One region of the Bacillus sp. 5RYD7K genome, then DNA from elsewhere that is predicted to be linked to it. Evidence: predicted binding sites of a transcription regulator. Region 1 holds the regulator's gene; the other holds the start of a gene.
What was found. The regulator LexA, encoded in region 1, represses DNA repair genes until DNA is damaged. The targets are predictions, from matches to a motif close to CGAACATATGTTCG.
Positions count from the first base shown of each region.

Region 2: uvrB (excinuclease ABC subunit UvrB) is a predicted target of LexA. The motif match lies at 1,600-1,613, and genes of this name have one in related genera.

Region 1 covers NZ_CP191200.1:2,973,278-2,976,453, reverse strand. Annotated here, with positions in the region: gene ACQE26_RS14855 (prohibitin family protein) at 1-66, shown strand, start outside; gene ACQE26_RS14850 (YndM family protein) at 93-542, opposite strand; gene ACQE26_RS14845 (hypothetical protein) at 701-1,129, shown strand; gene ACQE26_RS14840 (hypothetical protein) at 1,161-1,418, opposite strand; gene lexA (transcriptional repressor LexA) at 1,469-2,089, opposite strand; gene yneA (cell division suppressor protein YneA) at 2,242-2,553, shown strand; gene ACQE26_RS14825 (YneB family resolvase-like protein) at 2,569-3,176, shown strand, end outside.
Region 2 covers NZ_CP191200.1:1,410,385-1,413,560, forward strand. Annotated here, with positions in the region: gene ACQE26_RS06955 (PEP/pyruvate-binding domain-containing protein) at 1-979, opposite strand, end outside; gene ACQE26_RS06960 (CsbA family protein) at 1,278-1,514, shown strand; gene uvrB (excinuclease ABC subunit UvrB) at 1,689-3,176, shown strand, end outside.

The DNA.
Region 1 (3,176 bases):
ACACCGAAAGCGACAGGCACAGACTCACTGCTCCAGCTGCCGCTGGACGATCAGAAGCAAAAATAAAAAGAAAGGAGGCGGATGCCTCCTTTTTATGTTTTTTCCTGAGGGTCTTTTTCCGGCACCAATTCTTCAGACGCCTCGGTTTGATAGCTCAATAGTGTGCTGTCTGTCCCTGTTGTGTCCTGATAATCTTCGGGAAGCACATATTGCTGCAAATATCGGTGAAAAAATGCCTCAAAAACAGAAATGCAAAGTGCAGAGATAACCGATGCCGCGGCAGGAGAGACATTAAACCCGCCAATGTTCATTAGAAATATCCATAATATAATGAATGAAATTCCGAAATCAGCTGCAACGGCTGTAAAATTGCTTGTTCTCGGCAGAATCATGCAATCACCCAAAAAGTAAGTGATCAAACTTAAGATCAAGGTAATAAACAGAACGTTTAAAAAAGTTACTTGGTACATCAGATCCAGAACAATGTACAGCAAAGCAAGTGTGAGCGCCGTTTTAGAAGCGAAAGCAATTACATGTTTCATTTGAACCACCTTCGTTATTTCGTTTAGTCTTCATTGTAGGCAATCAGCAAATTTTTAAACTGGTATATAGTGGTTATAAAGTGTGCGTTTTAATAAAATGTAAATAGACATCACCATATTCACAAGTTAAAATATGTAAAAAAAAGGGGGATGCAAAATTGAAAAAATGGTGGATATGTATTGCTGTTTTTTTATTATGTTTTTGCGGAGTACACTCAGCTGAAGCGGCTACCACTGGATTCGGATCAAAAACAAGCTTCATTATGGAGGGAGATGTAAAAGAGTTTTTTATTGAAAATCCGGGGGCTGTATCAGCTGATGATTACCTATTAGGATACAAGTTCACCATTGTGAACAATTCTTCATGCAATTTAAACGTGAAACTCCAGCGGATGGCACTGAACGGAAACTTTTATACATTAAGTTCTAAAAGCTACAGCGGCAGCTGGTTAAACCTAAGTGCCCAGGACAAAAAATCAATTGATCCGCATCACAAATACAGGATTCTGATTGAAAGCTCTTCAAACGACTGTGAACCTGTCCATATTAAAGGGTTATACGGCGTGGAATATTATCATTTTGATTGAAAATAGATACCCGCAAAGGCAGCGGGTTTTTTTACATCTCGTCAAAACTTATTGTACTATGCACTAAATATTCATGAATATAATGTAATCCGTCCGCTCCAGATGAAGATAAATATATATCAAAATCAGCCCGCACAAATACAAAAGTTGAAAAATAGATAAAAAGTTTCCTTAGAGAAACATTATTTATTGACTTCAAAAGTGAGATGCCGGATAATAAAGATGTAAGTTTTTCCTCCTTAGCAGGTTCGTTTCTTAAGCCAGGGCGAATCTGCTCTTTTTTATGCAAAAGTAAAACCCCTCTGAAAGGGGTTTTACGATAAATAAAGTTTAATAGAATTAATGAACGGCTCTGAATACGCCGATCACTTTCCCTAAAATGCTTACGTTTTGCAGGATAATCGGTTCCATCGTCGGATTTTCCGGCTGCAGCCGCACATAATTGTCTTCTTTATAGAAGCGCTTGACCGTGGCTTCATCATCTTCGGTCATAGCCACCACGATTTCCCCGTTATTGGCCGTGTTCTGCTGTTTGACAATGACGTAATCTTTGTCAAAAATGCCGGCGTCAATCATACTTTCTCCCATGATTTCTAACATGAATACGTGTTCTCCCGGAGGAACCATCCTGTCAGGAAGCGGAAAATACTCGTCGATATTTTCAACAGCCGTAATCGGAATACCCGCCGTCACTTTCCCGATGACCGGAACATTGACAACCTGGCTTTTCGGAATTTGGACTTCTTCTTCATCCAATACCTCAATCGCTCTCGGTTTAGTAGGGTCCCGTCTGATCAGGCCTTTTGTCTCCAGCCGCGCCAAATGTCCGTGCACGGTTGAACTGGAAGCCAGTCCTACTGCTTCTCCTATCTCTCTTACAGAAGGCGGATATCCTTTCGTTTTTACCTCTTCTTTAATAAAACGCAGGATATCAAGCTGCCTTTTTGATAGCTTCGTCATATTTCGCACCTCAAAACGTCGATTTTAAGTAGATTATAGCATGATTTTCCTGACAGTACAAACATAGGTTCGAAAAAAACGATTGACAGAAACATTTGTTCGTATATACTGAAAGGTATAAAAAGCGAACAAACATTCTGGAGGTTGTTTAAATGGCGAAGGAATCTATCATATTTGTCGGACTGTTTACTGCGATTTTAAGTGCTGTTATTTTACTTGTTTCATGTACGGGAAATGATCAGGCGCTCAGCCAATATGTTAAAATAAAGGTTCAGGACGGAGATACTCTGTGGTCACTTGCGGATCAAGTAGCAGAGAAGAAAAATATTAACAAAGAAGATTTCATTGAGTGGGTGACGGAGAATAATCATCTCCAAACTGCTGATATAAAGCCCGGAGACGAACTTATTCTTCCGGTTAAGAAGGAGCATCCGGCCGTATATCAGCTGGCCATTGTCAATTAGAGAGGAAAGAGAGAAATGAAGGCGCTCATTTATGCCCGGGTAAGCACAAACAAAGAACAGCAGCAGACGTCTTTAAAAAGACAGGAAGAGGAGCTCAGTGAGATCGCTGCGGCAAACGGCATGGAAGTCGTAAAAGTCATTTCAGAGAAAGCCAGCGGTTACGAAATGGACCGCGACGGAGTATTTGAAATGCTTGATGAAATTAAAAAGTCACATATTGACGCGATATTGGTGCAGGATGAAACAAGACTGGGAAGAGGAAACGCCAAGATCGCGCTTTTGCATTGTATTTACAGGGAGAACGTAAAGATATATACGACGGCTCATAAAGGCGAGCTGGAGCTTTCCGAAGCTGATACGATGGTACTCGAAATCGTCAGTATTGTGGAGGAATATCAAAGGAAAATTCACAATATGAAAATCCGGCGGGGAATGAAAAGAGCCGTAAAAAATGGCTATAAACCTGAACGGAATCTGAAAAACAGACATGAAAACAGCGGAAAAGAAAAAAAAGAGGTCCCTGTTTCGGAAATTATCAGGCTGAGAGCCAACAAGCTTACCTTTGCAGAAATCGCCGCCACCTTAAGAGGATTCGGCTATGATGTATCCAAAGCCACGGTTCA
Region 2 (3,176 bases), 1.6 Mb from region 1:
GGCCTTCAATATTAGACTCCATATTGATCCAAAAATCTTTCTGGTCCCGAGGCGTCATGATAAATTCCCGTTCTTCATCTGCCGCTTTCTGATCCTGCGCGATCGTTGTAATCGGTCTGGCCTGAAGCAGATACAGCTTATTTTCGGCAAATCCGAATTCGAGATCCACAGGATAACCGTACAGTTCTTCCGTCTTTATCGTCAGCATGGCAAGTTCTTTGATGCTCTCGTCATCGAGGCAGAAGCGGTTTCTCATGTCAGCGGACGTTTCTTTTTCGGTCACGCCTTCCTTTTGGGAAACGATATACATTTCTTTTAAGCCGATTTCTTTGTCAATCCGGAATGTGTCTTTATTGACGATAAATGTGTCGGGTGTCACGCTTCCGGACACGATTGCTTCTCCGAGACCGTAGCTCGCGCTGATCATCAGTTCTCCGTCATCATGTGTGACGGGGTTTCGGCTGAAAATGACCCCTGACACCTCAGAATTGATCAGTCCTTGGACGACAACACCCATTAGCGGTTCTGCAGTGTCATTGTTCATTTTCTCTTTATAACCGCTGACCCGCGCCGAAAAGAAGGAAGCCCAGCATTCTTTCACTTTTCCGAGAAACTCTTCTTCTGTTTTGATATTTAAATAGGTTTCGTACTGGCCCGCGAAAGAAGCGCCTTCAAGATCTTCGGACGCAGACGAGGAACGTACGGCAACAGAGGCGTATGATTCTCTCAATTCATAAAAAGAGGCAATCAGCTCATCGCGGAGCTCTTTTGAAAACGTGCCGTTTAAAATGGCGCGCTCCATCTCTTCCTCATCTGCCTGAAGCCGGTTATCTTCCATAAAACGCGTCAGGGCATTTGTCTGAATGACAAAACCATCGGGAACGGGCAGGCCGTTTTTCGTCAGTTTAATCAGGTTCATTCCTTTTGCGCCTGCTGAGCGGCTCGATTCTTCCGCTTTTTGAAATCGTACTGAATACATGCGGTATAACCCCCTTTTTCTTCATCCAAGAAAATGATAGTAAACACTATCATTACATTGTAAAGAGAGAGGAAGAAACTGTCAAAGACACAAAGACCTAATCCTTCTCCTCCTTTCGGCTGAAGAAAGGCAATTTGGTTCATTTCATTAATGGTTCAATAGATTTACATTCACATTTTTTCTGACAGATGATTGAAGACTGCTGAAAAAGGGTATTGTGATAGCAGGGGAACGATTGTCCGATTCTTCATTTTTTACTATAATCAGATGAGATGAAGAATTCCCGAGGAGGGTTTTTGTGATTACAAAAGCCGTTTTTGCATTATGTTTCCCTTTTATGCTGGTCGTCCTTTTTACGCGGGTCACTTTTAACCATTATGTGGCGATCGCTCTCACAGCCGCACTGCTTTTCGCATCCTATTTAAAAGGTTACACCGAAACGTATTTTATCGTTGGATTGGATGTCGTATCACTGGTAGCCGGCGGGCTGTACATGGCCAAAAAAGAAGCAGACAAAAAGAAAGACAATGCCTGACATGGTGAATATGAAATGGAAGCCTGCTTTTACGCCATAAAAGCAGGTTTTTTATACAAAAATTGACTTGGTAAAAATAAACCATCGAACTTTAGTTCGTATTTTTAGTGATTTTGCCCGTCATTGTGTTACTATATCAATAGGAAGATTTCGTAAAGAAACGGAGGCTTTTTTGTGAAAGATCGTTTTGAGTTAGTCTCGAAATATCAGCCCCAGGGAGATCAGCCGCAAGCGATTGAGAAGCTTGTCAAAGGCATACAGGAAGGCAGAAAACACCAGACTCTCCTGGGTGCGACAGGGACGGGCAAAACCTTTACCGTGTCCAATCTGATTAAAGAAGTCAATAAGCCGACACTGGTCATTGCCCATAACAAAACCCTTGCCGGACAGCTGTACAGCGAGTTTAAGGAGTTTTTTCCGAACAACGCTGTCGAATATTTTGTCAGCTACTACGATTACTATCAGCCGGAGGCGTATGTGCCTCAAACGGATACATTTATAGAGAAAGACGCAAGCATTAACGATGAAATTGATAAACTGCGGCACTCCGCGACATCCTCTCTGTTTGAACGGAGAGATGTCATTATCATTGCGAGTGTGTCATGCATATACGGTCTCGGTTCGCCTGAAGAATACCGGGAGATGGTCGTGTCGCTCAGACCGGAAATGGAGATTGAGCGGAACGAGCTGCTGAGAAAGCTTGTGGATATCCAGTATGCCCGCAATGATATCGACTTTAAGCGGGGGACATTCCGCGTGCGCGGCGACGTTGTGGAAATTTTCCCGGCTTCCCGTGACGAACATTGTATCAGAGTGGAATTTTTCGGAGACGAAATTGAGCGGATCAGAGAAGTTGACGCTTTGACCGGAGAGATTCTCGGCGACCGCGATCATGTCGCGATTTTCCCGGCTTCCCACTTCGTCACCCGGGCGGAAAAGATGGAAAAAGCGATTCTGAACATTGAACAGGAGCTTGAGGAGCGCTTGAAAGTCATGCGCGAAAACGGCAAGCTCCTTGAAGCGCAGCGGCTTGAGCAGCGGACGAGATATGATCTTGAAATGATGCGGGAAATGGGTTTCTGTTCGGGCATTGAGAACTATTCAAGACACTTGACGCTCCGTCCTCCGGGCTCTACGCCGTATACGCTGCTTGATTATTTTCCGGACGATTTTATGATCGTCGTTGATGAATCACACGTGACGATTCCGCAGGTGCGCGGCATGTTCAACGGTGACCAGGCAAGAAAACAGGTGCTTGTCGATCATGGGTTCCGCCTGCCGTCAGCGCTTGACAACCGTCCGCTCCGATTCGAGGAATTTGAGAAACATATGCACAATATCGTGTACGTGTCGGCTACTCCGGGACCGTATGAGATTGAGCATACGCCGGAAATGATCGAACAGATCATCAGGCCGACGGGACTGCTCGACCCTCTCATTGACGTCCGGCCGATCGAAGGACAGATTGATGATCTAATCGGCGAGATTCAGGCGAGGATAGAACGGAATGAGCGCGTGCTCGTAACGACTTTAACGAAAAAAATGTCAGAGGATCTGACCGATTATCTGAAAGAAATCGGCATCAAGGTCAATTATCTGCATTCCGAGATTAAGACGCTTGAACGGATTGAAATCATCCGTGACCTCCGGCTCGGAAAATAT